2 regions of the Bacillus sp. PK3-037 genome follow, and region 2 is predicted to be linked to the other one. Evidence: a T-box and tRNA genes for the amino acid it is inferred to sense, from the RefSeq annotation. Region 2 holds a T-box; the other holds one or more tRNA genes.

Region 1 (15,024 bases), 490 kb from region 2:
CCGGTTTTGTGACGGATGGAATGTCGACTGGCAGCGTGCCCTTTGGCTTTGATTGTCCGAAGATCACTTTAACGCCGGCCGGAATATTCGGCTGAAGATAACGCCCGTTTGCATACCCTTTAAAACCATAGACGGCAATCAAAGCTCTTGCTTCTTCGAAATTGGCGGCATCATATGGATTGCGCAGACTCATTAAGACAAATTGCTTTTTGTGCTGCAGTGCGGCATTCATGACAGCTCTCGGAAAAGCGGTGGCCCATTTGCTTGAATCTGTTACCGTGTCGTCGATGACACCGTCGTTGACGACAGGGTCATTTTTTACAACGTAAGAGCCTGTAATAATATAATCAGCTTCTTTTACTTGTTTTTCATCCTCAGCATTAAATACCTTTTCTGCAAAGTTCATTTTGTTAAGGGAAACAGATTTGATTTTTTTTCGCTGCATTAAATCGTGAATGGATTTTTCAATGGATGCTGTTTGTTCCTCGTAAGGTGCGGCAATTAAGATTCGGCTGCCTTTTTTGGGTTTGAAAGGCAAGGTATGCTGATCATTTTTTAATACTGTCACTGCCTTTTCAGCGATTTTTTGCTCTGTCTTCGTATGGTGCCTGCTTCCCACTGTTTTGAACGCTTTCTTCACCTTTTTATCTATGCTGCTGTCATGCTGAGCGGGGTAAATACCGCGCTTTATTTTCAGGGAAATGATTCTTTCCACCGATTTGTTGATTTGCTGTAAGGGAATGTCTTCATTTTTAACGGCTTCTTTTAAGGAGTCAATCACGCTTGCCAACTTTTGTTCATCTTTTAAAGATGTAACTGAGACAGGCATTAACGCGATATCAACACCGGCCTTTATGGCCATGACGACGGCCTCTTCCTGACCGAAATGATCTGCTATGGCTTTCATATTGAGAGCATCAGTGACGATTATACCGCCAAATCCCATTTCCTCCCGAAGCAGCCCGGTCATTACTTTCTTTGAAAGTGTAGCGGGAACCATAATATCTGATCCATCAAGCTTGCTTTTATATGTGGTGTCGTCAAAGGCTGGGAATTGAACATGAGCTGTCATCACCATATCTGCTCCGGCATCAATCGCTTTTTGAAAAGGGTAGAGTTCAACCTCACGAAGCCGTTTCTGGTTATGAGAGACGAGCGGCAGTCCATAATGGCTGTCAACGTCAGTGTCTCCATGTCCCGGGAAATGTTTAAGAGCAGAGGCGATATTTTGCCGTTGCAAACCTTTCATAGAATATAAACCGAGTCGTGCTGTCAGTTCACGATCAGAACTGAATGATCTCACACCGATCACGGGATTATCAGGGTTATTATTAATGTCCAAGACCGGGCTGAAATCTGTATTGATGCCTAAGACAGAAAGCTCTTTTCCAATCATGCTGCCGGTCTGATAGGCATTGATTCTGCTTCTTGTTGCGCCAAGCGCCATATTGCCTGGGAAATTAGTGCCCTCCCCTAATCTTGTCACGATCCCGCCTTCTTGATCAATGCTGAGTAAGAGCGGAATCTTGGGGCTGGCCTTTTGATATGCGTCTGTCAGCCGTACCGTTTGTTCAGTTGTTTTTACATTTTCTGCAAATAGTATGACGCCGCCGAATTGATATTTCTTGATGAGGCCAGCGACTTCCTCATTCATTTTTGTGAAGGCTTGCGGAGAAGACTCACCTTCCTTTTTCCAGTTTCTGAAATCCGGCATCAGCATCTGGCCAAGTTTTTCATCTAACGTCATACGATCAACGATCTGTTTGGCATCTTCTGAGCTGCGAGGTTTTGCTTCAGCTGTCTGACTGACGCCGAGAAAACATGAAAGAAAAAGGACGGTGGAAAGGATAAGCGAAATGACAGGTTTCATAACAACTTCCTCCTATCGTCGATTATTTCATTGCTTCATAAATCGCGGTAATGACGCTTCCGTAACTGCCTGTTGAAAATTGGTCACCCTCAAACACGTTCGGATTTTCCGCTGGATCAGCGACAGGTGAATGCTTTTTATTTGTTAACAAAGCGATGCCTAAATTGTATGCCGGATCAATGATGGTAACCGTTCCTGTCCAGCCAGTATGTCCGTACGCATTTTCGCTTGCATAAGGGCCAAACATCCATTCCATGTTTTTACTGCCGTTTCGCCGCCATCCAAGGCCAAACGTCGGATCTGTTGCTGATGGCGCCGTAAAAAGGTCAGCTGTTTTCTGATCGAATAATGAAACGTTTCGGTACGTTCCTTTGTTTAACATGACTTGAAGCAGAATCGCCATATCCTCAGCGTTTGAAAACAGTCCGGCGTGGCCCGAAACGCCTTCCATCGAATAGAAGGCTTTTTCGTCATGTACTTCTCCTTGCAGCGTGTCTGTGCGGATATGAGGAAAATGGATAACACCGTCTCGTGTATTGCCCATACGTTCAGTGGCCGCGAACTGTTTTGCTTTAAAGCCCTTTTGCAGCGGATTGTACAACGTATGTTTCAGCTTCAGCGGTTTGTAGAGCTCTTGTTCCGTATAGACATCAAGCGGTTTGCCGGTGAGTTTTTCGACAATACAGCCGAGAAGCATGTATCCAATGTCACTGTATACGTGTTTTGTTCCTGTTTCATAATCCAGCGGGATTTTCATCAAGTATTCAATGGTTTTCTCCCGCTCCTGAGAATAATACATTCCGGCTTTTTCCGGGCTGTAAAAGTAGAAGCTGGATGGAAGCCCTGATTGGTGCTGCAGGACATCAATGACACGAATGTTATCTTTCCCTTTGATGCGATCTGCAGGCTGATCCTTGAAATCAGGCAAATAAGCAGATACCTTTTCATAAACGTCGAGTTTGCCTTGGCTGACTAAGCGCTGTAAAGCAAAATTGGCCGCATATATTTTTGTATTTGATGCCAAGTCAAACATCGTGCGGGTTTTCATTTTTGCCGGACGGCGCAAGAGTTCAGCCCCGTCATATTTTTTACTGTAGCCGTATGCTTCTTTTTTGATCATACGTCCGTCCTTCACGACGACTAGAACGGCGCCGGGGAATCCTGCTGCAATGTCCTGTTCAATCACCTGATCAACCTTCCTTAGTTTCTTCGGCGAAAACTGTGCAGTTTCTGGATTTATTGTTTTCGGCTCAACCTGGTTGTCTGCTTGATGGAGGGCGGTTTGTGCGAAGGCTTCGTTCGGCGTCAGAATGGACACGGTTAAAATAGCGCTGAGTAATGCTAATGTCTTCGTTCTCACAAGCTTGCTCCTTTCCGTGTTTCTATGCCGTTACTATTCCTAAAACGTCATCATTTAATCGAACTGGGCAGCCATTTCATCTTTATATCCGAAAGCGTAGGTCAATAAAAAGCCGGCCGCATAGGAAATAAAGAGACCAATGATATATAAGATGATTTGAGAAGGCAGAACCAGAAAAGAGAGCGGCAATCCTGAGACACCGATCGCAACTGTGGCTACCTGAAAATAAGCTTGAAAAGCTCCGCCGATCCCCGACCCTAAGCATGCTGTCAAAAACGGACGGCCAAGCGGCAGCGTGACACCGAATATAAGAGGTTCACCGATGCCGAGCAGTCCTGAAGGAAGACCCCCTGTGATCGCTTTTCTCAGTGTTTTTTTCTTTGTTTTAACGAAGATGGCGAAGGCTGCGCCCACTTGTCCTGCGCCTCCCATGGCAAGGATAGGGAGAAGCGGATCATCACCGATCGAATTGATAAGTTCCATGTGCACCGGCGTCAGGCCTTGATGTAGCCCGGTGACAACGAGAGGGAGGAAGGTCGCGCCCAGAATAAAGCCTGCAGCGATTCCGCCGATGTCTAAGATGGACAGAAGACCGGATGTGATGACATCTGAAATGAACCCGCCTAAAGGCATGAAAACGATATACGTCAATATTCCAGTGATCAAAAGTGAAACAGTTGGAGTTACGATAATATCGAGTGATTGAGGAATAAAGCGGCGGACGAATTGTTCTGTGTAAGCAATGAATATAGCTGCGAATAGAACGCCGATGAGGCCTCCCCTGCCGGGAAGAAGCTGTTCTCCGAATAAGCTGATCTTTGCGATTTCCGGGTTAATGATCAGAATCCCTGCCAGAGCGCCGAGAGCGGGCGTCCCGCCAAATTCTTTTGACGCGTTAATGCCGACGAGAATGCCGAGATAAGTGAACAGGCCTGATCCGATGACTGTGAGGACAATAGCTGTTTGTGATTCTGCAGAGAGCCAGCCGGCTTGGATTATCGCTTTGGTAATCCCGGTAATTAAGCCTGAAGCGACGAGTGCGGGAATGAGAGGTATGAAGATGCTGGCTATTTTACGTAGAAAAAGCTTAAATGGAGTGGCGTTCTTACGATTGATATCGGATTTCTTTTTGGCGGCGGCCTCTTTTAGATTAAAATCTTCTGATGATACCAGCTTCGAAAAAGCAGCGGTGACATGATTAACGACACCAGTGCCGAGGATAATTTGCAGGGTTTCAGCTTCGACGACTCCAAGGACGCCATCAAGTTCTCTTAACGCCTTACTATCCGTTTTGCTGACATCGTAAGGCGTAATGCGCAAGCGGGTCATGCAATGCGTATAGGAAGAAATATTGGATTCCCCCCCGCATAGCTCAAGGATTTTTTCCGCCAGAGTATTGTAGTGTTTTTCTTTGCTCATACAAACCCCTCCCTTTCAAGGTGCCTTATGTCTTTCTCATAGATTTGATTGCTTCGCTCGTTTTATCAATGCAGCCGACCGTTTCTTCATACTGCTCGGCCGCCATGCTGAAAAACAAAACATCAATCATAAAAAGCTGGGCGAGACGGGAGGAAGTGGCTGCGCTTCGAATCAGGGCCTCGTTGGAATGGGCTGTATATAAAGAAACGTCGGCTAATGCAGAGACGGAGGTTTGGCTGAATTGGGTGAGGCTGATGATTGTGATGCCTTTTTCCTTCGCCATCGAAAGCAGCTCGATGATTTCCTGTGTCTCACCTGAAAATGAAATGGCAAATACAATGTCTTTTTTATCTGCATTTGCGATTAAAGATGCCACAAGATGAGTGTCCGTGAAAGCAGTCGCCTGTTTATGAATTCGAAGCCATTTTTGCTGAGCGTCCTTGGCGACAATTCCCGAGGCGCCCAGACCGAAAAAATGTACAGTGTTCGCTTGAAGCAGCAGAGAAACAGCGCGCTCAAGCTCTTGAAAATCCATGAGATCTGAGGTGTCTTGAATTGCTTGAATGGCATTGCCGGCTGCTTTTTCAGAGATGGAAGGCAGCGATTCATGATGAGCGATGTCCCGGTAGCCTTGAACAGCAGGCTTTGCCAGATCGCCCGCTACCCTCATTTTTAAATCCTGAAATCCTTTTAGTCCCAGTGACTTGCAGAGCCTGATAACGGCAGCGTCACTTGAATTAGCTAAGGCGCTGATTTCGCTGACTGTGCTTTCTATCGCTTTGTGGGGGTGGGCTAATATGTAGTCCGCAAGCTTACGCTCTGATTGTGGCAACTTGTGTTTCATTGATTGAATGATAGCTAACCCGCCTGTCGCCATTACTGTCTCTCCTTATCATGAATGGTAGTTTTCAATTGCTTTGTCTATAAAACCGTTCGCTTCATCAAGCAATGTTTTCGCTTTGTTTTGATCTGTGCTGGTTTTGAGCATAACAATTGCTGTTTTGACATGAAGATTCGCCTGTTCAAGTGTGTATTGCGCTTTCTCATAAGAAACGTCTGTGAGGCTTTGAATGATGCTGATGGCGCGTTCTTTTAGTTTTTTGTTGCTGACATTGACATCCACCATCAAGTTTTCGTAGACCTTGCCGATTTTGACCATTACAGCGGTGGATATCATGTTTAGAATCATTTTATGAGCGGTTGCGGCTTTCATACGTGTCGAGCCTGTAATGACTTCTGGCCCGACGACGACCTCAATGCTGTGATCAGCGTGTTTGCTGATGGCAGATTGACTGTTACAGGTAAGGGAGACGGTGTTTGCTCCGATTTTGCGGGCGTATTTCAGCGCACCCGCTGCATAAGGCGTACGGCCGCTTGCTGCAATCGCGATCACTGTATCGGCTGAGGTGAGATGGATGGATCGTAAATCCTCGGCACCTGCTTCTTCATGATCTTCAATTCCCTCAGCCGCCTGCAAAAATGCGTTGGGACCGCCTGCCATTAATCCGATTACCTGATCAGGACTGACGCTGTAGGTCGGAGGACATTCAACTGCGTCCATCACACCGAGTCGGCCGCTAGTGCCTGCACCTGCGTAAATGAGCCGTCCGCCATTTTGAAAGGATTCATACGCGCATTCGACGGCTGCTTCTATATCGGGAAGGACACGCTGAACGGCGGCAGCGACTTTGATATCTTCATTGTTAATCATTTTTAAGATATCGAGGGTGTTTGCTTTGTGTATTTCCGATGTTTGGCTATTGCGTGATTCCGTGGTAAGGCTGTGAAGATTCAATTGTTCTGACATGAGGAAGCCCCCTGTGTAAAAATATATCTTAATATTCAGTATATTCATTTCTGTCATGATATTTCAACTATCATTTTTAATTTTTGAAACTTTATTTCAAAAGAGGCTATAGGAAATAATGAAGTATCAGCTGTTCGCCAAGCGGCCCGATTTTTCGGCGCCCTTTATCAAGAAATCCTGTTTTCATATATAGCTGCTTTGCACGGGTGTTCAGGTGATTGACGGCTAAAATGATTTCATCGCACCATGGGAAATACCCTTTAACAAAAGAGGGAAGCTGAAGCATGGCTTTTTTCGCATAGCCTTGTCCGTGGTGGGCAGAGTTTAATGATAAGGAACTGAGCAATAAAGCAAATGGATTGTTGGAATAGGGAGCAATGGTTTCTTTTGACGTATGCAGAATGAAAAAGCCTATTGGCAGATCACCTTTTAAGATGACAACCGGATAGCGCTCCTGAATGCTTAGGGCCTGGGTCAGCACCTCTTTTGGGAGAGCGGTAAAGCGTTTGTCATCATTGTGTAAAGTAAATGCGTGAAGCTCCGGCAAATGCTCAGGCTTATAGAAGGATAAAGAGATATCTTGCGTCATGATGAGCCTCCTTATAATATGTCGTCTAACTGGTTTTCAGAAATTACACGGTACCCTGCTTGTTTTAATAGCGCGGCGGTTACTCCGTTTCCAGCGATTTTTTTGCCTGAAAATGAGCCATTATAGATGAAATTGCTTCCGCATGATGGGCTGTTTTCTTTCAATATGACGGCAGAGGCGTTGATTTCTTTTGCATAGGCCAATGTTTGGGCCGCGCCCTTCATATATAAATCTGTTACATCTTCTCCTGAAGACGTTATGATTTTCGCGGCTCCATTAAGAACATCCTCACCAGTGCCTCCGATGATTTCTGCTGGTTCCCGGGGAGTGGAGAACCCGCCGAGAAGCTCAGGGCAAGCCATCACTGCTTGTTTTTCTTCAATCAGTTTTCGGATTTTCTCTGATGCGGCATGCGAACCGTTGTATCTGCATTCAATACCGCCGAGGCAAGAGCTGACTAGTATCATATTGGTATCTCCTCTCTTAATTCGATCTATATCTATCTTAAAATAAATGATAAATGGTAGGAGGCTTTTTCAGTTAAAAAAGGGGTAAAAAAGTTTGAAAATAAAAAATTTAAATTTCCTCTTTACAAAAGGGGGGTAACCTGTATATAATAACTTTTGTCAGCTCGACGAGAACACAAACGGCCCGTTGGTCAAGCGGTTAAGACACCGCCCTTTCACGGCGGTAACACGGGTTCGAATCCCGTACGGGTCACCATTTGGAGGATTAGCTCAGCTGGGAGAGCATCTGCCTTACAAGCAGAGGGTCGGCGGTTCGAGCCCGTCATCCTCCACCATCTTGCCGGTGTAGCTCAATTGGTAGAGCAACTGACTTGTAATCAGTAGGTTGGGGGTTCAAGTCCTCTTGCCGGCACTGTTTTTCTTAAAAATATGGAGGGGTAGCGAAGTGGCTAAACGCGGCGGACTGTAAATCCGCTCCCTCAGGGTTCGGCAGTTCGAATCTGCCCCCCTCCACCATCATTGGGCTATAGCCAAGCGGTAAGGCAACGGACTTTGACTCCGTCATGCGTTGGTTCGAATCCAGCTAGCCCAGTCACAGACACCTTTGATCAAAAGGTGTCTTTTTTCTTTTTGAAAAATCATTCCAATTTCTAACTGTTCAGTCTGTATAATAATTTTAAAAATATGTTAAGGTAGTTTATTCACAAATTGCCATCTACACCCTGCCAAAAATTTGTTAAACTTATTTTATAAAAAAATTGAAACCTTTAGAAACGAAGCTCGTATACATACAGACCGGTGAAGGCAGAGGTTAGATAAATATGGAAATGATGATTAAAAAGAGAATTAAGCAAGTCAAAAAAGGCGATCAAAATGCATTTGCGGACATCGTAGATATTTACAAGGATAAAATTTATCAGCTTTGCTACCGTATGCTTGGCAATGTGCATGAGGCGGAAGATATCGCACAAGAGGCTTTCATCAGAGCGTACGTCAATATCGACAGTTTTGATATCAACCGGAAATTTTCAACTTGGCTTTATCGAATTGCGACCAACTTGACCATTGACCGCATTCGCAAAAAGAAGCCGGATTATTACCTCGATGCAGAAGTGGCGGGTACAGAAGGCTTGACGATGTATTCCCAAATCGCCGCAGATGGAGTGTTGCCTGAAGATGCAGTCGTATCGCTGGAGCTTTCACACACGATTCAGCGGAAAATATTAAAGCTTCCTGACAAATACAGAACTGTCATTGTATTAAAGTATATTGATGAACTCTCATTAATTGAAATCGGCGAGATTCTGAACATTCCTGTGGGGACTGTAAAAACGCGGATTCACAGAGGCAGAGAGGCTCTTAGAAAACAATTAAGGGATCTTTAAGTGGGGTGATGAAATGAGCTGTCCTGAACAAATTGTGCAGCTTATGCATATGCATCTTGATGGAGATATCCTTCCGAAAGATGAACAAGTATTAAAAGAACATCTGGAGGCATGCGAGGAATGCAGAAAGCATTTTTATGAGATGGAAAAATCCATTGCGCTCGTCCGGAGCACATCGCATGTCGAAGCCCCCGCCGATTTTACCGCTAACGTCATGGCAAAATTGCCTAAGGAGAAGAAAAGAGCTTCTGTGAAAAGATGGTTCAGATCCCATCCGGTTATCGCGGCTGCTGCGGTATTCATCATTTTGATGGGCGGCGGATTGTTAAACAGCTGGCACAATGACCACAACTTCAGCGTGTCGAAGCAGCCGAATCTGGTCGTGCAAAACAACACTGTGATCGTGCCAGAAGGTGAGACGGTCAAAGGTGATGTCACCGTCAAAAACGGCAAGCTGATTATTAAAGGGAAAATAGACGGGGATGTAACCGTTGTAAACGGAGAAAAGTATATGGCCTCTGCTGGACAAGTCACCGGTCAAATTGAGGAGATTAATCAATTATTCGACTGGACATGGTATAAAATGAAGTCTGCGGGGAAAAGTGTATTCAATGCATTAGACCCGAACGGAGAAGAGTAAAGCGTGTGGCGCGCTTTACTCTTTTTTAGGTTCTCAAACGGCTGGCATATTTCACTTGCCAAAATGAAATGTGGTATAATGGGCTCGCTATGTAAAGTACATATGCGTAACACATTAAACTTCAAAATACGAAATGACTGAATTCTTGGAGGACGAGGAAATGGCTTTTGAGGATATCCCTTTTTTGCAGTACCTCGGCAATGCCGTTGATATTCTCCTTGTTTGGTATGTGATATATAAACTGATTATGGTGATACGCGGCACGAAGGCGGTTCAGCTCTTAAAAGGAATCGTTGTGATCGTGCTTGTCCGTATGGCCAGTCAATATTTGGGCCTCAGCACGCTTCAGTGGCTGATGGACCAAGCGATAACATGGGGATTTTTAGCAATTATTATTATCTTTCAGCCTGAGCTGAGAAGAGCGCTTGAACAGCTTGGACGGGGCCGCTTCTTCTCGAGGAGCGGCACGCCGGTTGAGGAAGCGCAGCAGAAAACAATTGAGGCTATAACGAAAGCGATCAATTATATGGCGAAACGCCGGATCGGCGCCCTTTTAACCATTGAGCGGGATACTGGAATGGGGGATTATATTGAGACCGGCATACCACTGAATGCCAAAGTCAGCTCTGAACTGCTGATCAATATTTTTATTCCAAACACCCCGCTTCATGACGGTGCGGTGATTATGAAGAATAATGAAATTGCCGCTGCCGCCTGTTATTTGCCGCTTTCTGAAAGCCCGTTCATTTCAAAAGAACTGGGAACGCGGCACAGAGCGGCTGTCGGAATCAGTGAAGTTACAGACAGTTTGACGATTATCGTGTCTGAAGAGACCGGCGGCGTCAGTGTGGCGAGGAATGGCGACCTTCACAGAGAGCTGACGGAAGAAGCGCTGAAAGAAATGCTTGAAGCAGAGTTTAAGAAAAACACCAGAGACACTTCTTCTAACCGCTGGTATTGGAGGGGCAAGAAAAATGGATAAATTCTTAAACAACCGCTGGGCTGTGAAAATCATTGCGCTGCTTTTCGCGCTCTTGCTTTATGTAGCGGTTAACAGCAACCAAGCACCAACTCCGAAAAAACCAGGTGAATCATTTTTCCCGACATCTACAACTGATGAGGCAACACTGACTGATATACCGGTTAAAGCATATTACGATGATGAAAATTATGTCGTGACAGGCGTTCCGCAAACGGTGAATGTCACGATAAAAGGTCCGACAAGCGCCGTGAAGAAGGCGAGGCAGACAAAGAATTTTGAGATATACGCGGATATGGAGAAGCTGAAAACCGGCACACATAAGGTTGAGCTTAAAGCCAAAAACGTGTCGGAGGGGCTGACGATATCCATTAATCCGTCCGTGACGACCGTCACCATTCAAGAACGCACGACAGAAAGCTTTCCTGTTGAAGTGGAGTACTACAACAAAAGCAAGATGAAAAAAGGCTATTCTCCGGAGCAGCCGATTGTCAGTCCTAAAAATGTACAGATTACCGGTTCTAAAGCTGTGATTGATAATATTTCTCTTGTGAAAGCTTCAGTAAACCTGGAAAATGCAGATGAAACGATTGAAAAGGAAGCGAAAGTGACTGTCTATGATAAAGACGGAAACGCGCTTCCTGTCGATGTGGAGCCCTCGGTCATCAAAATTACCGTTCCGGTGACAAGTCCGAGTAAAAAAGTGCCCTTTAAAATTGAGCGGACAGGAAGCCTTCCTGACGGGGTCAGCATAGCGAATATCGAATCAAGTCCCAGTGAGGTGACGGTTTACGGCTCGCAGGATGTCTTGGATTCTCTTGAATTTATAGATGGTGTCAGCTTAGATTTAAGCAAAATCAAAAAGGATTCTGATATCGAGGCAGATATTCCGCTTCCTGACGGCGTCAAAAAAATTTCGCCGTCAAAGGTGACGTTGCATATAGAAGTAGATAGTGAAGCGGATCAGACGTTTGAGAATATCCCTATTAAGACTGTAGGGCTGAGCAGCTCTCAGAACATTGAATTTCTGGATCCGGAATCACAAACGATAAATGTTACGGCCAAAGGCTCTCCCGGCAACATAAAAAAATTGCAGAAATCAGACATAGAATTGTATGTGAATGTATCTGATTTAGATGACGGAGAGCACAGTGTGAAGCTTGAAGTAAACGGGCCTCAAAATGTAACCTGGTCCTTGGGGCAGAAAAACGCAAAAATCAAGCTTACGTCTAAAAAAACGAATACGACAACAAAAGATAAAAGCAATACGACGTCAGGGAACCAGGATGACACTGATGACAAGACGAATGACAAAGAGAATAATCAGCGAGAAGATACAACGAACAGCGATAAAAACAATGATGATCAAAATCAAGACAAAAACCAAGACCAAAATCAGGATCAGGATGAAGATGAATCAAATTCAGGTTCACAATCTTCATCAGAATAAAAAAGGAGCGATTATAAAATGGGCAAGTATTTTGGAACAGATGGTGTAAGAGGTGTTGCCAACAGCGAGCTTACGCCTGAGCTGGCCTTTAAAGTCGGACGTTTCGGCGGGTATGTGCTGACAAAAGATAAACAACGTCCAAAAGTGCTGATAGGCCGCGATACACGCATCTCCGGCCATATGCTGGAGGGAGCCCTTGTCGCCGGACTTTTATCAATTGGCGCAGAAGTCATGCGTCTGGGAGTCATTTCTACACCTGGTGTTTCCTATTTAACAAAAGCGATGGATGCAGAGGCGGGCGTCATGATTTCTGCTTCTCATAACCCAGTGCAGGATAACGGAATCAAGTTCTTTGGAGGAGACGGATTTAAGCTTTCTGATGAACAGGAGGCTGAAATTGAGCGTCTGATGGATGAACCGGAGGATAAGCTGCCAAGACCGGTTGGAGCTGACCTGGGACTTGTAAACGACTATTTTGAAGGCGGCCAAAAGTACCTGCAATTTTTAAAACAGACTGCCGACGAAGATTTTACAGGCATTCATGTTGCGCTTGACTGCGCACACGGAGCGACGTCATCGCTTGCGACACACTTGTTTGCCGATTTAGACGCAGACGTGTCGACTATGGGAACTTCTCCGAACGGATTAAACATCAATGACGGAGTCGGATCGACTCATCCTGAAGCGCTTAGTGCGTTTGTAAAAGAGAAAAATGCTGATATCGGTCTTGCGTTCGATGGTGACGGCGACCGTCTGATCGCAGTCGACGAAAAAGGAAATATCGTTGACGGCGACCAAATTATGTACATATGCTCAAAATACCTGAAATTAGAGGGCCGCTTAAAGGATGATACGGTTGTTTCCACAGTCATGAGCAACCTCGGTTTCTATAAAGCGCTTGAAAAAGAAGGGATAAAGAGCGTGCAGACGGCTGTCGGCGACCGCTACGTGGTAGAGGCGATGAAAAAAGACGGCTACAATGTCGGCGGAGAACAGTCCGGCCACTTAATTTTCCTTGATTACAACACAACAGGGGACGGATTATTATCCGCCATTATGCTGATGAATACATTAAAAGCGACAGGCAAGCCGCTGTCAGAGCTTGCGGCTGAAATGCAGAAGTTTCCGCAGCTTTTAGTTAATGTGAGAGTAACTGATAAATATAAAGTCGAAGAAAACGAAAAAGTAAAAGCCGTTATTTCTGAGGTTGAAAAAGAAATGAACGGCGACGGCCGGATTTTAGTGCGCCCATCTGGCACTGAACCGCTCGTTCGTGTGATGGCTGAAGCGAAGACGAAAGAACTGTGTGATGAATATGTTAATCGCATTGTTGAAGTCGTCCGGTCAGAAATGGGATTAGAGTAACGAAATCTATAAACAGAGAGCGAACAAGACAAGTGCGACTCACATATAATAATTGTGATACAGGCGGCAAAGTTGTTTAAAAAACAATTGACCATTCTTGGCACATGCTGTAAAATCAAGCTTGTCTTGTTCTTGTTTTCTAGAGGCAGGAAAGACGGGATTTTGTTTCACTTATAATTATAGCGCCCGAACTAAGCGCCCGAAAAAAGGCTTAGTTGACGAGGATGGAGGTTATCGATTTTTCGGCGGATGCCTCCCGGCTGAGTATGCAGATCACAGCCGTAAGGATTTCTTCAAACCAAGGAGGCGACTCCTTGAACAAAGGGAAATCACATGATCTTCCATAAAACATGTAGGAGGGGACGACTGAAAGTCCCCTTGAAAAATGACTTTCTTCGTCTCCTTTTACAATCTTAGGAGGAAGAAATTATGTGTGGAATCGTAGGTTATATCGGTCAGCTTGATGCGAAGGAAATTTTGCTAAAAGGGTTGGAGAAGCTTGAGTACCGCGGCTATGACTCTGCGGGTATCGCAGTTGCCAACGAACAGGGGATCCATGTGTTTAAAGAAAAAGGACGCATTGCCGATCTTCGTGAAGTTGTGGATGCCAATGTAGGAGCGAAAGCCGGAATTGGCCATACTCGCTGGGCAACACACGGCGAACCAAGCTATCTAAACGCTCACCCGCATCAGAGCGCACTGGGCCGCTTTACACTTGTTCATAACGGCGTGATCGAGAACTATGTTCAGCTGAAACAAGAGTATTTAAAAGATGTAGAGCTTAAAAGTGACACCGATACAGAGGTAGTCGTTCAAGTAATCGAGCAATTTGTCAACGGAGGACTTGATACAGAAGAAGCGTTCCGCAAAACACTTACACTGTTAAAAGGCTCTTATGCAATTGCTTTATTCGATAACGATAACAAAGAAACGATTTTTGTAGCGAAAAACAAAAGTCCTCTATTAGTCGGACTTGGAGATACATTCAACGTCGTGGCGTCTGACGCGATGGCAATGCTTCAAGTCACAAACGAATATGTAGAGCTAATGGATAAAGAAATGGTCATCGTGACTGATGATCAAGTTGTTATCAAAAACCTTGATGGCGACGTTATTTCACGCGCGTCTTATATCGCTGAGCTGGATGCCAGTGATATCGAAAAAGGCACGTACCCTCACTACATGTTGAAAGAAACGGATGAGCAGCCAGTTGTGATGCGTAAAATCATCCAAACGTACCAAGACGAAAACGGCAAACTGTCTGTGCCTGGCGATATCGCTGAGGCTGTAGCGGAAGCGGACCGCATCTATATCATTGGCTGCGGAACAAGCTATCACGCAGGACTTGTCGGTAAACAATACATTGAAATGTGGGCAAACGTGCCGGTTGAAGTGCATGTAGCGAGTGAATTCTCTTACAACATGCCGCTTCTGTCTAAGAAACCGCTCTTCATTTTCCTTTCTCAAAGCGGAGAAACAGCAGACAGCCGCGCGGTGCTTGTTCAAGTCAAAGCACTCGGACACAAAGCGCTGACGATCACAAACGTACCGGGATCAACGCTTTCCCGTGAAGCTGACTATACATTGCTGCTTCATGCAGGCCCTGAAATCGCTGTTGCGTCAACAAAAGCATACACAGCACAAATCGCAGTTCTTGCGGTTCTTGCATCTGTAGCTGCTGACAAAAACGGCA
Region 2 (15,024 bases):
CCTTCTGGACCCATTCAAACAATGCCTCACGCTCCGTACGGTCTGCGACATCGCATTGTTTTGTATGGAGGGCTGGGAGCTGTTTTTTCGCTTCTTCAAGACGCGTTTCGCTGCGTCCGCAAATGATCACTTCATTCCCGAGCTCAAGCAGCCGTTTGGCCAGTTCAAGCCCGATGCCTGCTGAACCGCCTGTGATCAAAACCGTATTGTCTGTTATCTTCATTGATGTAACACCTCTTATCAAGCTGGCTGTGATTTCTTTACTATTTCAAATCTTAGCAGGAAATATGCAGCCGCGTCCTAATAGATGCTCACGATGAAGTAACCTTTCCGGTCTTATAGAATTCATCAATTGCCTTATCCACATATACCCAGCCTTTCCAGCCGATGTGGATGGTATCTTTCATAAAATAAGGGTCATATTCATGACCTGAAAAATCAACGACTTGGAAGCCCTTCGCTTTAATCTGTTTATTGACCTTTTCATAATAGTCAGTGCGCCCTTTTTTCGGGAAGCCTGTGTAGTCATACCATTTTCCGTTAACAGGGATGGTGACAAACATAGGCTCTGCGCCCGCGTCTTTCAGGATATTAAGCATCAGCTCAAAATCGCTGTATTCCGGTGACTTCGCATACGATCTGCCTTTGTTTTTCCCTTTCAGCTTAGGCACTTTCGGCTTCAGCTTTTTATAAACAGGATTGTCGATGTAAAAATCGTTAGACCCGGAGTGGCGTTTGCCTGATTCATCGGCCAGTTTATTTAATTCAGACCATGACTTATCCTTCACGGATTGTGAGATATAACGCTTTGGTCCCGTGGTTTCCGTCGTTGAATAATAAAGGTCTTTCTTTTCTAGCATCTTATAATATACTTTTGCCGCCGGCTTCAGCGCGTTCACTTTCCATGTCTGGCCATTCACCATCGCCTTATAAAGCTCGGAAAGTACAGCATCGTTTTGAACAGCTTTGAAGCGCAGCATACGCTTCATCATTTTCTTTTTCACATCAGGATCGATCTGTTCGTTAAAAGCCAAATCCAGCCCTTGAAGCGCGGAATAGTTCGGCGCAAAATGCTGTTCATCAGACCCGCGCTTAATAAACCATTGCGGAGACACGATGAATACGATTTTTTTGCCCTTCAGCTGATCCATATGGGCAGCGAAGTTTAAGGAATGAATCAATGACTGGGACCCGCCTTTGCCGACAAGGTATGGCGTGAACCCCTCATTGTTTACCTGAAAATAATTAGATGGGTGGAACTCGTCCAGCCGAGAAAGCTCAGAAGACCCGTAAATCGGAAGATATGCCGGATCTTTGAGCATTTGATCTTGTAAATATAGCCCTTGAAACATACTCGGGTTCAAGGCGGTTGCTGACTCTTTCACCTGCTTATCAGTGATGAAGCCTGTCAGCCATGAAGATGGAATTGCGATGGCGCCTGCGAATAGAATAAACGCCAAAATAATTGGACCGAAAAAACGCTTTTTCATTATTTCAACTCAGACAGCTGATTTACAATGTTGTTAGGCGTGTTCCAAACATCCCGATCAAACTCAGTGATCGGCACTAAAATATCAAAACGGTTTTCAATCGCAAGCAGCAATTCTACTGTTCCAAAAGAATCAAGCAAACCTTCTTCAAAAATGTCAATATCAGGGTTTTCCTTTACGATGTCATCCTGGCAAACCTCTGCTAAAACGTCTAATACCTCTTGTTTAAAATCCATAGTTTTCTAATCTCCTTTAATGATGGTGATGAAATAGCTTTCCTGAGAAAATATAAAACCCAAAGCAAACAAAATGGAACGTGATCACAATAGCGAGAATCGTTGTCCAGCGGTTGGACGGGAGCCATTTATATTTCTTATTCCACTTCTCGAAAAAGTTGTAACACGTCATCAGCACGGCGTGATAGAGGCCGTAGATGATATATTGCGGCGCAAGGCCGTGCCAAACCCCCATCAGCATAAACAGCAGGAAATACCCGATGTTTGAGACGGCCATACGGTTTTTGATCCACTTTTTCTTTGTCATCCAAAATACAAATCTCATAAATACATAGTCTCTGAACCAAAATGACAGAGACATATGCCAGCGGTTCCAGAAATCTTTAATATTTTTGCTGATAAACGGTTTATTAAAGTTTTCCGGTGATTTAATGCCCATAATATAGCTGACCCCGACGGCAAACATCGTGTAGCCGGCGAAATCAAAGAATAAATACATGCTGTAGCCGTACATGTACAGCAGGTTCCCAAGAATCTTATTGTGCGTGATCGCGGGAAGATTCATGATGAAGTACGTATTGATTGCATAGCCGATAATAAACTTGTACAGGAAACCGATAAAGATCTTATGAATCCCTGTATACAATAGGTCGGCGTATTCTTCTTTCGTCCAAGCTTTCTGTTCATCCTTGACGAATCGGCGGTATCTGTCGATCGGACCGGAGGAAATCGTCGGGAAAAACAGGATGAAATACAGCAGGCGGTGCAGCGGCAGCTGTTCTTTCAGCAGGCCGTCTCTCGCTTCCATAATCAGCTGAACGCCTTTAAAGGTTAAATACGAAATCCCTAAAAAGCTGATCAGGTTATGCGGCAGATGATGCGGCTGCGGATGAGAAAGAAACGGCCATATTTTCGACAAGAATAAAGGCAGAATAGACGCGATAACAGCTGAGCAAAAGACAAATCCGCTGTTCGCTTTCTGCCGGTACGCCAGGTAGCCGCTGATCAGGAGCACCTGCCATATGGTAAACAGACACAGGGCGATGACGCCGTGTAAGTCATGCGAGAAAATCAGAGCCAATATAAGAATGGATATAAACATGTTGTATGCCTGGAATCTTTTTCCGTTCAAGCCGAGAATGATGGTCGGCAGAAGAAGAATGCCAAGCAATATAAAGAATAAAAACGAGCTGTAAGGCGTCATACAAGAACCTCTTCGCGGATGCGTTTCCGGTCAATTTTGCCGTTAGCCGTCATTTGAATGTGATCCTGAAAAATGAACTTTCTCGGAATCATATAAGCCGGCAGGAAAGCGGCAAGCTCTTTTTTAATCGCACTCGTCAGGTGGAACTCCTTCTGGAATTCGTGCTCTTCAGGCACAATTGCAGCTATCAGATATTCAACTGTTCCGTTTGGCTGATACGGAATCACAACAGCTGAGCGCACGTACTGAGACTGTCTCACATGAAACTCAATTTCCTCCAGCTCCATCCGGTAACCGTGAAGTTTAATCTGGAAATCCAAGCGGCCTTGGCAGAAAATCTGACCATCTTGTATATAACCAGCATCGCCAGTTCGGTATGCCCATTGGCCTTCATAAGAGAAGAACGCTTTATCTGTCAGCTCAGGCTCACCGAGATAGCCGCGGCTTACACTAGGGCCTGCAATAACGATTTCGCCTTTTTCTCCATCCGGGAGCTGGTTCCCCTGTTCATCCATAATCAAAATGTTCATATCCGGTTTAGCGAAGCCGACTGGCAGAGATTCGTGCCGGCTGATGATGTCACTTGTAATTTCAACGGACGTAACAGCGACTGTCGCCTCAGTCGGACCGTATGTATTAAAGATTTTCGCTTTCGGGAAACGCTCAAACAGCGCTTCGGCTACAGAAACCGGGAGAACCTCACCGCAAAACATAAATGTGTCCGCCTCAGGAAGCAGATCTTGTGAAAATCCAGGATCCATCAGGCACATTTGCACAAAGGATGGCGTCGATGTCCATATATTCAGCCCGGACTTTTTGAGCTCTTCGAATAAGATCTTCGGCTTATTCACGGCGTCCTTCGTTACGCAGTGTAAAGTACCGCCTGACTGAAGGCACGGATAAAGATCCATGACGGATAAATCAAATGAAAACGGCGCTTGGTTTAAAAACGTTTTGCCTCCGTTGATCGGGAAGTCCGCGCAAATCCAGTCTGTGAAGCTTTGAAGGTTTGTGGCAGAAATCTGCACGCCTTTCGGATTGCCCGTGCTTCCGGAAGTGTAAATGATATAAAACGTTTCGTGTCCCGCCACCCATTGATCACGGCTGACAGTGCCTTCGTTTTCCAGCAGTTCTTCCGCTGATACTGTCTGAATCAGCCCGCTGTCAATATCAACAGGAAGCCCAGATACGTGAATCAGCAATTCGGCGCCCGAGCTTTCAATGATTTTCGCAATCCGCTCGGACGGAATGGACAAGTCAACCGGGATATAAGGATGTCCCGCCTTGACGCTTCCTAAAAAGGAGACAATCATGTGCGGTTCCATATGTCCGTACACCAGAACAGGAGAACCCTTTTCTCCAGAAACGCGTTTTTTAATCGCGGCAGCCGCACGGTCAGACAGCGCCCAAAGTTCCTGATATGTGAGCGACTGGCCTTGAGAGCGGAAGGCTTCGGTTTGCGGATAAGTTTCCGCATGTGTTTGAATAGCATCTAAAAGTTTCATTGTTATTCTCTCTCCAATTAGAAATCGTTATAAATATAAGAACCGGTATTCGCGGTGTGAAAACCATACATAAAAAACAAAACAAGCAGTATCAACAAATAAAAGCCTGTATGACATGTCCACTTGACAGCGGGTTTTTCATACAGCTGTTTCATCAATTGCAGCATATTCAAATTCCCTTCCCGTTTTTTCGACAATTACATGAGTATATGACGAGCGGATGCGCAAAAAGTTTCATATTTTCCCTAATATCCCTCAAATTTATATATCGGCTTCTGTCTTCAGAAGTGAATTTTTATCTCTGAAAGAGGATGAATGAAGTTTCTCTGACTGATTCATTATAAAGGAAAGAATAAATGTAATGAAGAGAACTTTTTAACTTTTAAAAAGCGTAAATGATTTTTAAAAAATTTTCCGCTCCTGTTTGTAAAGGCGCAGGCAGAACTCTAATGAAATCAGGGCAGAAAGCGTATAATAAGAAGGAAAACGCCCGCTTAAGGTATCTTGTGAAATGGTGGAGAAGTCATTATGATAGATAAGGAAGCAAAACGCAAGTTTCATCAAGTGGACGGCTGAAAAAAAGTAAGCCTTTTAATAGAAAGGAAGAGGAAGATGAACCAAACAAATAAGGGTGAGGGTCAGACAGCGCCGGAAAAAGAAAGTATGGGGCAGATCCTGTGGCAATTAACGCGTCCGCATACATTAACGGCGTCGTTTGTTCCTGTGCTTCTCGGAACCGTTTTGGCGATGTTTTATGTGAAGGTTGATCTGCTGCTGTTTCTGGCTATGCTGTTTTCTTGCTTATGGATCCAGATCGCGACGAACTTATTCAATGAATACTACGATTTTAAACGCGGGTTAGATACAGCTGAATCTGTCGGAATCGGCGGCGCAATTGTCAGACATGGTATGAAGCCCAAAACGATTCTGCAATTAGCGCTCGCTTCATACGGCATTGCCATTTTACTCGGTGTTTATATTTGTATGAGCAGCAGCTGGTGGCTGGCTGCCATCGGCCTCGTCGGAATGGCGATCGGCTACCTGTATACAGGCGGGCCTCTGCCGATTGCATATACACCGTTCGGTGAGTTATTCTCAGGCATTTGCATGGGTTCGGTGTTTGTGCTGATTTCATTTTTTATTCAGACAGATAAGATCAACATGCAAAGCATTTTGATTTCGATTCCGATTGCGATTCTTGTCGGCGCGATCAACCTGTCGAACAATATTCGCGATATCGAAGAGGATAAAAAAGGCGGACGCAAAACATTGGCGATCCTGATGGGGCATAAAGGAGCCGTCACTCTCTTAGCTGCATCGTTTGCTGTCGCTTATATTTGGGTTGTCGGCTTGGTTATTACCGGTGCCGCAAGCCCATGGCTGTTTGTCGTCTTTTTGAGCGTGCCTAAGCCGGTTCAGGCGGTGAAGGGCTTTGTCCAAAAAGAATTGCCGATGAATATGATTGTCGCAATGAAATCAACAGCCCAAACGAATACATTTTTCGGATTCCTGCTGTCAATTGGATTATTGATCAGCTATTTCCGGTAAGAAAGAAGACCGCTTTTTCGTGCGGTCTTTTTTTTGTTACATTCGACAGAATTTTGTAAAAAAATTCATAGAACCTAGCAGCAGGCAGGCACGTCTAGTACATGGACAGCGGATAAAGATCCGTTAAAGGAGATGACGAAAATGGATTTATCTGTAACACATATGGACGATTTAAAAACTGTCATGGAAGACTGGAAAAACGAACTGTTAGTTTATAAATTTGCGCTAGATGCACTTGATACAAAGTTTTCGATTATCAGTCAGGAATATAATTTAATTCACGGCCACAATCCGATTGAGCATACAAAATCACGTGTGAAAAGCTTTGAAAGCATCGTAAATAAACTCATGAGAAAGGGCTGTGAGATTACGACACAGGAAATGAAGGAAAATATCCACGATATTGCCGGTGTGCGTATCATTTGTTCCTTTATTTCTGATATTTATAATGTCGTGAACGTCCTGAAGCAGCATGAGGATTTGCGGATCGTAAAGGTAAAGGATTATATTCAGAATCCGAAACCGAACGGCTACCGAAGCCTGCATTTGATTATTGAAATGCCTGTGAACTTAACGAACAGGGTGGAATACGTCAAAGCTGAAATTCAAATCCGCACCATCGCCATGGATTTCTGGGCGAGCTTGGAGCATAAAATCTACTATAAACTGAACAACGACGTTCCTAAACATTTAACCGATGAGCTGAAGGAAGCGGCGGAGATTGCCCACTATTTAGATGAAAAAATGCAGGGGATTAAGAAAGAAGTGGATTGATGAACGTTATATTTTACAAAAGCGAAGCCTGACAAGGTTTCGCTTTTTTGCTTTGCTAGTACTTTCTATACCAGTATAAACTCACTTCTGTTTCTATGATTGCACCTGCTTTATCATGCATGAAGAAAGGAGGCAAACATGAAACATTCCATTTCATTATCGAGAGGTTTGATCTTTCTGATGGCGGTGACTAGCGGGTTTACTGTCGCTAATGTCTATATCAATCAAACATTGCTTGTCAGCATGGCAGGTACGTTTCGTGTGACAGCGGCACAAGCTGGGATGATTGCTACATTAGCGCAGATCGGCTATGCGGCGGGGAATCTGCTGCTTGTTCCATTGGGAGATCTATTTGAACGCCGCCGCTTCATTGTGAGCCTGCTGTTCTTAGTGGGGGTTTGCTCAGCCGCTTCAGCGTTAGCTGTAAGCTTTTCATGGCTGGTCATCACAAATTTATTGCTGGGGTTCTTCACGATTATTCCTCAAATCCTTGTGCCATTTGCGGCAGGTTTAGCAAATGACAAGAACAGAGGAAAAGTACTCGGAAACGTAGCCATCGGGTTGGTTTGCGGAATATTAGGCGCGAGAGTGGTCAGCGGGGCGATAGATGCCCAATATGGCTGGCGTGTGATGTATTGGATTGCCTGTGCAGCAGCCGTCATCATTATGCTGATCATTCGCTTCTGCTTTCCGAAAAGCAAAGGGACACATGCCGTTGGTTATGGAAAACTCATTTCTTCATTATTTCCGCTTTTGATCAAGGAGAAGGCGTTAAGAAAAGCATGTGTAAACCAAGGCTTCATGTTCGGCGCCTTTAGTTTATTTTGGACGACGTTAGTGTTTATGGTGAGTGAACCGCCATTCTCGTTAGGCAGTCAGACTGCCGGAACAATCGGTTTGGTGGGGATTGGCGGGGCTTTTGCGACACCGCTGATCGGCCGGATTATTGATCAAAAAGGAGCGGTTTTTGCCAACAAGCTTTGTATGTCTTTTACCTTATTGTCATTTGTATTGTTAATGGCGGGCCAATTCTCAATGATTGTAATTGTGCTGGGCGCTTTATTCATCACTATGGGCATCCAGGCGAACCAGGTGGCATGTCAGGCGGAGATTTTCCAATTGTCCGCTGATATGAGAAGCAGATTGAATGGCATCTTTATGGTCAGCACGTTTTTAGGCGGCGCCTTGGGGTCGTATGCAGGCGGTGCAGTTTGGATGCTGTTTCATTGGAACGGCGTTTGTATTCTGGGGATGATCATGATTGGTATTGCCTTCAGTTCAAGGATTACCAAAAATCGAGCTGCGAAACAAAGCGATATCGGAAGGGAGATCGAAGCTGGTGCAAACAAGTGAACATTATAAAAAAGGGCTAGATATTCTGAAGCAAATAGATGAGGAGAACGTCGAAGCGATCGTTGACAGTTTTAAACAATCCATCGCTCCGGACCTTGGTGTGCTCGCCGTGGCGTTTAATTACGGACAGATTTTTTCAAGACCGGGCCTTGATCTGAAATCCAGATTATTAGCAACGGTTGCCGGATTAACTGCATTGGGCAATACACAGCAGTTAAAATTCTATATTAACGGAGCCCTGAATGTCGGATGGACACAAGAAGAACTCATAGAAGTGATGATGCAGATGATCATTTACTCAGGATTCCCGAATGCGCTGAATACCATTTTGCCTGTGGCTGCGGAAGTATTTGCAGAACGAAACAAATAATATAAAAATCTTCTCCTTTTTTATGTAGAATACAAATAGGAAATTCTATGCAGGAGGAGAGTGTGTATGTGGACGGTATGGCAGAAAAACGGAAAGAACTTGGTGAGTTTTTAAAATTAAAAAGAGCGCAGCTTTCTCCGCAAGAATTTGGATTGCCTTTAGGCACCAGAAGGAAAACGACAGGCTTGAGAAGAGAGGAAATGGCCCAGCTGTCCGGTATCGGTGTCACATGGTACACATGGCTGGAGCAGGGAAGGGATATTCGGGTATCGACACAGGTACTGGAAAGCATATCAAGAGTGCTCAAATTGAATTACGAGGAAAAACGCCATGTCTTTCTGTTGGCGGGCCACCATGTTCCTTTAGATGATCAGGATGAAGAAAATAAAAGCCTTCCTCCGGCTGTGCGGCACTTTATTGATCATTTAACCAATTGCCCTGTTTATGTGACTGACGAAAAGTGGGACGTTATTGCTTGGAACACGGCGGCGTGTGCTGTGTTCGGCGATTTTGGCCAAATGGGCAGAAAGGAAAGGAACGCCATATGGCGATGTTTCACGTCGAAAGAGTACCGGAATCTGCTGGATGACTGGGAAAGCCACGCCAAAAAACTCATCGCGCAATTTCGATCGACTGCCAGCCGGTTTCTCGGGGAAGCGTGGATAAAAGAGCTGATCGGTGAGTTAACTGAAGTAAGCCCAGAATTTAAAAAATGGTGGAACCACCACGAAGTGTTAGGCACACACGCAGGAGAAAAAGTGCTTCATCACCCGGCAGCGGGCACAATGGTAATGGAGCATATGACATTACAAATATATGACTCTCCTGATTTGAAACTGACCATTTATCGGCCGTTAGAGAAAGAAAATACGGCAGATAAACTGAGAGCTTTACTTATAGACGGCTAAATAGCTGATTATTATAAAAAGACGGCTGCAATGTGCCGTCTTTTTTTATTTGATATCTTCATAAATATCAGAGGCTTTTGCCTTGATATGTGCCCTCTTGCCGGTTGGTTTTTTCTCTTTTTTCACAGCTTCATAGACAGAGGCTGTCACAAGGTCGCCAGCCTGCTGAAGGCGTTCTTTGCTGATATGTTCGATCGAGTCTTCGGGGGTATGATACCACGGCTCAACTTCTTCTGTTTCCGGGTCTCCCCAAATAAAGTTGGCGGAATCAATGCCGGCTTCGTGGAATGGCACATGATCAGATGATCCTCCCTGTGTCAGAGACAGGCTGTCAAACCCAATTTTTTCAGCAGCCGTATGGCTGGATTCCCAAACATCGTTAGATTGTCCGTCCAATGTGTTGACATACAGCTCAGACGCATTCTCCCAGCTTGTACCCACCATGTCTAAGTTGAAGTTTACTTCGCTTCGTTTCAACTCTTTTTCTGATAGATGATCTACATAATGAGAGGAGCCGAGCAGGCCGAGCTCTTCAGCGCCAAAGGCGATAAAGCGGATTTCCTTGTCAGAAGGAATGCTTTTCAAGACGCGTGCCATTTCCAGCATGACAGATGTGCCTGATCCGTTGTCATTTGCGCCGGGCGAGAAAGGAACACTGTCATAATGGGCTGTAACGTACACAATATCAGGGTTTTTGATGTTCTTTGGCTTTTTGATACCGATGATGTTCTGGGAGGTTTGGTTTGCGAATGCGTTTAGTTGTAAGGTTGCTTCTTTTTGCTGGATAAGAGTTTCACCGTCTTCTTTCTTAATTCCGACGACAGGAATGCCGGCTTTATTTCCCGACAGGTTTGGCGTCATAGGCACGAGGCTTTCTTTGTTGTTATAAATGATGACAGCTTTCGCTCCGGCGGCTTCGGCATTTTTGGCTTTCTCGTAATAAGTCAGGTCTCCTCTGGAAATTAAGGCGATTTTGCCCTTGGCGTCAGCGGTAAAGTCCTTTTGATAGCCCAAGCCTGCATTGTAAAGCGGAGCCGTTAGTCCTTGTTCCTCAGTCGGAGCCGAGCCGGACGCCGCTTGGAGAAGAATATCGCGTCCTTCTGAAGACAGCGTTCCCTCAAGGCGGTCAGGGATACTGAATCGTTGAACCTTCACATCAAGCTTTAATTTTCTCAAGGTTGAGGCGATCAATAAGGCACTCTTTTTTTCAGCGGCAGTTCCGGCTATTCTGGGGCCGATTGCTTCACTTAGCTGAGAAATGGTAGAGTACGCACGCTTTGCTTTGAATGGAAGCTCGCGCTCGCTATCTGATAGTTGTACAGCGTGCGCGGCAGGGGTGACACTCTGTGCCGGCAAGAGCAGTGTGCCGGCAGTTAAAACAGCCATCGTCATGACAGTCAAAAGCTTTTTCATCAAAAATAAACCTCCCCTAAATGTATGGTTGGGGAATATTTCGGGATGCTAAAGGAGTTTCCTGCAAGATGAAGAGCGTTTTTGAAAAGACAGTGCTTTATACCTGCAAAAAAACGCTTATGAATGAAGGGTCATAAGCGTTTCGGAATATCAAACTATTGGAGCTTTAAAAACTTGCGTTTGCCGACTTGGATGATCATATTCTCTCTTATCTCTGCTTTGGCGTGAACATCTGTTATTTTCTCTCCGTCGATGCGTACACCGCCGTTTTGAATCATGCGGCGCGCCTCGCTCTTCGAAGAGAGGAGTTTTAGCTTGACGAGCAGATCAATCATCGCTATCGTTTTTTCGCCTTTCCAGTTTACGGCTGGTATATCTTCCGGCAGGCTGTTTTCCTGAAAGACTGTTTTAAACGAGTGTTCGGCAGCTTCTGCTGCTTTCTCTCCGTGATACATTCGGACGATTGTTTTGGCTAAAAGCATTTTGGCATCACGCGGATGAACGGCGCCGGTTTCTAAGTCCTTCACGATCTGTTTTTTCTCTTCAAGCTCCAAGTCCGTTGCCAAATGAATGTATTTTTTCATCAGGCTGTCGGGCAGTGACATCGTTTTTCCGTACATGTCGTTTGGATGTTCGTTAATGCCAATGTAGTTGTGTTTCGACTTCGACATTTTCTCGACGCCATCCAAGCCTTCCAAAAGCGGCATAAGGATGACGACTTGTTTTTCTTTGTTGTATCGTTCTTGGAAATGCCGTCCCATGAGGACATTGAAATGCTGATCCGTTCCGCCTAATTCAATATCACTTTCGAGAACGACAGAATCATATCCCTGCATCAATGGGTAAAAGAATTCATGCAGTGAGATTGGTTTTTGCATGGCGATGCGTTCTTCAAAGTCGTCGCGCTCCATCAGGCGGGCTACCGTTATTTTCCCTGCTAATTCAATGACATCTTCCAGATTCAATGTTTTCAGCCATTTTGAGTTATAGTGAAGCTCGACTTTTTCTGGATCGAGCACTTTTCCGAATTGCTCAAAGTAGGTTTTGGCATTGTGCTGAACTTCTTCATCAGTCAGTTGCTTTCTGGCTGCCGATTTTCCGGTCGGATCACCAATTTTTCCTGTGAAATCCCCAATTAACAGCTGGACAATGTGGCCGTTTTCTTGAAATTGGCGAAGCTTATTTAACACAACCGTATGGCCCAAATGTACATCCGGTGCAGACGGATCTAATCCGAGCTTAATTTTAAGCGGCGTGCCCGTGGAAATTGATTTCACGAGCTTTGCCTTTAATTCCTCCGGCGGTATGACTTCGTGGGCGCCTGTCATGTATAGCTGTAGCTGTCTTTCTACCTCTTTTTGCTGTGCTGCTGTGAGCTGCTCAAATGTTCTCATCATTTTTCCTCCTTTTTTACAAACACAAAAAAGAGCCCATCCCGATAAGGGACGTGGCTCAATGCACGCGGTACCACCCTGGTTGAAGACATTGTCTTCCGCTCATTCGAATAACGGTTTCCCGTCCTTTGCTACTAACGTTCACAAAGAAAGCTCGGGGAGGTAATTCGCGTTTGCCTGTGTGCCGGCTCGCACCTTCCGCCGGCTCTCTGAAACAGGGAAACAAACCGCTACTGGATTCCCGTCAAAGCTTATGATGTATGAAGATTGTCCGCTACTTTTCTAAGCAGTCCTGTCAGGGTTTTTTGCTCCTCTTTTGTCATGCCCGTAATCAATTCCGTTTCCCCTTTGTGAAACTCGGGGTAGAGGTCTTCGATCGCTTGTTTGCCGGATGCAGTGATTGTGACAAAAACAAGTCGCCGATCTCTGGTATCGATGCTTTTGGAGCAAAAACCCTTTTTTTCGAGCGTTTTGATCACGTTGCTTGCTGTTGCTGTTGAAATGCCTGACAGCTCAGCGATTTTTTTCGTTTCGAGTTTGCCCCATACCCATAGATCGTAAAGAATGGAGAAAGCGGTCCAAGATAATTTGTAAGAAGAAAGAACCTCAGTCTCCATTTTGACACGGAGCCTTTGCGCAGACCGATACAGGTTCGTCGCGATCGAAATGGCTTCCAGGTTGAGTGACTCAACGGGCATTTGTTTAAGCTTGCTGAGTGTGTCATGCTCTTCTTTGCGAAGCTGCTGCTGTTTATCTAAACGTTCCATTTGTCGCCGCCTTAAATTATCAGAATCATTAGCTATGAAATGAATTGTAGCAAAGACGATGGTGAACTTCAAGCCTATATTTTTCGGTTGCATAAAAAAAGCCAAAAGAACACCACAATAAAGAAAAACCCGCAGACGGGGGTGCAGTTGTGCAAAAATATGTTCAAGGCGTGTATAAACACGATCCGTTTCATCTGTTTTCGACAGAGCATGCACTGACATTAAGCTTGATCGGCATGCTTGCCATTCTTTTGTTTTTGTTCCGCCGGCCAATCAGCCGGCCGGCATTCAGTACATTTCTGCGCTATTTGTTTGTGTTTCTTTTGCTTGCTTCACAAATTGGTTACCAAATATGGATGATCGCCGCGGGCAGGTGGTCGGTGCGGACTTCTCTGCCTCTTCAGCTGAGTGACTTGTCTGTGTATTTATCAGCGATCATGCTGGTGACAAAGAGCAGAAAGCTGTTTGTGTTTTTGTATTTTGTCGGCATCGGAAGCTCGCTTCAGGCGCTTCTGACCCCAGACCTTGGTATGTTCTCATTTCCGCATGTGCGGTATATACTCTTTTTTATTTCGCACGGGTCCGTGTTTCTGTCCTGTCTGCTTATGGCGGTGATTGGCACGTACAGACTCAGACAGCGCTCTTTATGGGTGACTGTTTTGATTGTCAATCTGTACGGAGGGATCATTTATCTGGTTGACCGCTGGCTGAATGCGAATTATATGTATTTAACGAAAAAGCCGGGCGGCTCTTCGCTATTGGATGTTCTCGGGCCTTGGCCATGGTATATCGCCTCAGCTGAAGCCATTACGATCGCGAGCTTTTTCATCCTTTATTGGCTTTATCGGATGTTCAAAAAATAACACCTTTTTTGTTGTATAGCACATTCTGTTTTAAAAAATATTGGAGATTGGTGTTTAATTTTCTGAAAAAGGGAATGTAACTTGTACAACACAAAGGGAGATGAATACCATTGAAGAAAGATGAAATTATGCATATCGTATCATGCGCAGATGATAATTATGCTCGTCATTTAGGTGGGATGTTCGTTTCTTTATTGACAAACATGGACCAGAACAGAAAAGTAAAGCTATATGTGATTGATGGGGGAATTGAGCCTGATAACAAAAAAAGGCTGGAAGAAACCACATTGAAGTTCGGTGTGCCGATTGAGTTTTTAGAAGTGGATACCAATATGTATGAACATGCGGTGGAGAGCAGCCATATTACAAAAGCGGCGTATTACCGCATTTCGATTCCTGACTTAATTAAGGATGAGAGCATTAAGCGGATGATTTATGTCGATTGTGATGCACTTGTCCTTGAGGATATTTCGAAACTATGGGACTTGGACATCGCTCCATACACCGTTGCTGCTGTGGAAGATGCGGGGCAGCATGAACGTTTGAAAGAAATGAATATCACTGACACGGGAAAATATTTTAACTCAGGTATTATGGTTATTGATATGGAACCTTGGAGAAAGCAAAACATCACAGAAAAAGTTCTCAACTTTATCAATGAAAACGGTTCTGAAGATTTTCTTGTGTTACATGACCAAGATGCGCTGAACGCGATCTTATATGATAAGTGGTATGAGCTTCATCCGCGCTGGAACGCTCAAACATACATCATGTTAAAACTGAAAACACCTCCGACACTGTTAGGACGGAAGCAATATAATGAAACGAGAGAAAACCCGGCAATCGTCCACTTCTGCGGCGGAGAAAAGCCTTGGAACTCCAATACAAAACATCCGTATCGCGATGAGTATTTCCATTACATGTCCTATACAAAGTGGAATACGATCGGAAACCCGGCTATCAATCAATAATCTATATATGAAAAAACGCTTTTGAGATGATCAAAAGCGTTTTTTGGTTTGTCAGCGGGCCACTGACCGATGATAGAAGCGCTGAATATGCATGGCGATATAGCACAATTCTTTTTCAGGAAACTCAAAGCCGTATTCCTTCTGCACAAATGTGCCGATGCTTTTGGCGCATAGGAAAGCATCCTTGAATCTTTCTTTAATGATGGCGATCATTTCTGAATCCAGCTC

The links. The T-box of region 2 lies ahead of tyrS (tyrosine--tRNA ligase). A T-box ahead of a tRNA ligase gene usually reads a tRNA of that ligase, here a tRNA-Tyr.
Region 1: it has a tRNA-Tyr gene. The T-box ahead of tyrS (tyrosine--tRNA ligase) is inferred to sense a tRNA for this amino acid. The anticodon was not compared.

Annotation. Positions count from the first base shown of each region.
Region 1 is NZ_CP096408.1:3,927,456-3,942,479, reverse strand. It holds gene M1D69_RS20220 (glycoside hydrolase family 3 protein) at 1-1,870, opposite strand, end outside; gene pbp4b (penicillin binding protein PBP4B) at 1,893-3,230, opposite strand; gene M1D69_RS20210 (PTS transporter subunit EIIC) at 3,285-4,649, opposite strand; gene M1D69_RS20205 (MurR/RpiR family transcriptional regulator) at 4,675-5,526, opposite strand; gene murQ (N-acetylmuramic acid 6-phosphate etherase) at 5,542-6,456, opposite strand; gene M1D69_RS20195 (GNAT family N-acetyltransferase) at 6,563-7,045, opposite strand; gene M1D69_RS20190 (2-thiouracil desulfurase family protein) at 7,057-7,512, opposite strand; tRNA gene M1D69_RS20185 (tRNA-Glu) at 7,694-7,768, shown strand; tRNA gene M1D69_RS20180 (tRNA-Val) at 7,772-7,847, shown strand; tRNA gene M1D69_RS20175 (tRNA-Thr) at 7,852-7,924, shown strand; tRNA gene M1D69_RS20170 (tRNA-Tyr) at 7,944-8,028, shown strand; tRNA gene M1D69_RS20165 (tRNA-Gln) at 8,033-8,104, shown strand; gene sigW (RNA polymerase sigma factor SigW) at 8,334-8,897, shown strand; gene rsiW (anti-sigma-W factor RsiW) at 8,911-9,537, shown strand; gene cdaA (diadenylate cyclase CdaA) at 9,698-10,519, shown strand; gene M1D69_RS20145 (CdaR family protein) at 10,512-11,966, shown strand; gene glmM (phosphoglucosamine mutase) at 11,985-13,331, shown strand; gene glmS (glutamine--fructose-6-phosphate transaminase (isomerizing)) at 13,761-15,024, shown strand, end outside.
Region 2 is NZ_CP096408.1:293,611-308,634, forward strand. It holds gene M1D69_RS01535 (SDR family oxidoreductase) at 1-223, opposite strand, end outside; gene dltD (D-alanyl-lipoteichoic acid biosynthesis protein DltD) at 312-1,490, opposite strand; gene dltC (D-alanine--poly(phosphoribitol) ligase subunit DltC) at 1,490-1,726, opposite strand; gene dltB (D-alanyl-lipoteichoic acid biosynthesis protein DltB) at 1,743-2,930, opposite strand; gene dltA (D-alanine--poly(phosphoribitol) ligase subunit DltA) at 2,927-4,435, opposite strand; gene M1D69_RS01560 (teichoic acid D-Ala incorporation-associated protein DltX) at 4,453-4,602, opposite strand; gene M1D69_RS01565 (1,4-dihydroxy-2-naphthoate polyprenyltransferase) at 5,048-5,983, shown strand; gene ywaC (GTP pyrophosphokinase YwaC) at 6,125-6,757, shown strand; gene M1D69_RS01575 (MFS transporter) at 6,896-8,110, shown strand; gene M1D69_RS01580 (carboxymuconolactone decarboxylase family protein) at 8,097-8,480, shown strand; gene M1D69_RS01585 (helix-turn-helix transcriptional regulator) at 8,549-9,388, shown strand; gene ywaD (aminopeptidase YwaD) at 9,434-10,801, opposite strand; gene tyrS (tyrosine--tRNA ligase) at 10,957-12,198, opposite strand; T-box leader at 12,240-12,452, opposite strand; gene M1D69_RS01600 (MarR family transcriptional regulator) at 12,447-12,962, opposite strand; gene M1D69_RS01605 (YwaF family protein) at 13,112-13,825, shown strand; gene M1D69_RS01610 (glycosyltransferase family 8 protein) at 13,936-14,796, shown strand; gene M1D69_RS01615 (PRD domain-containing protein) at 14,848-15,024, opposite strand, start outside.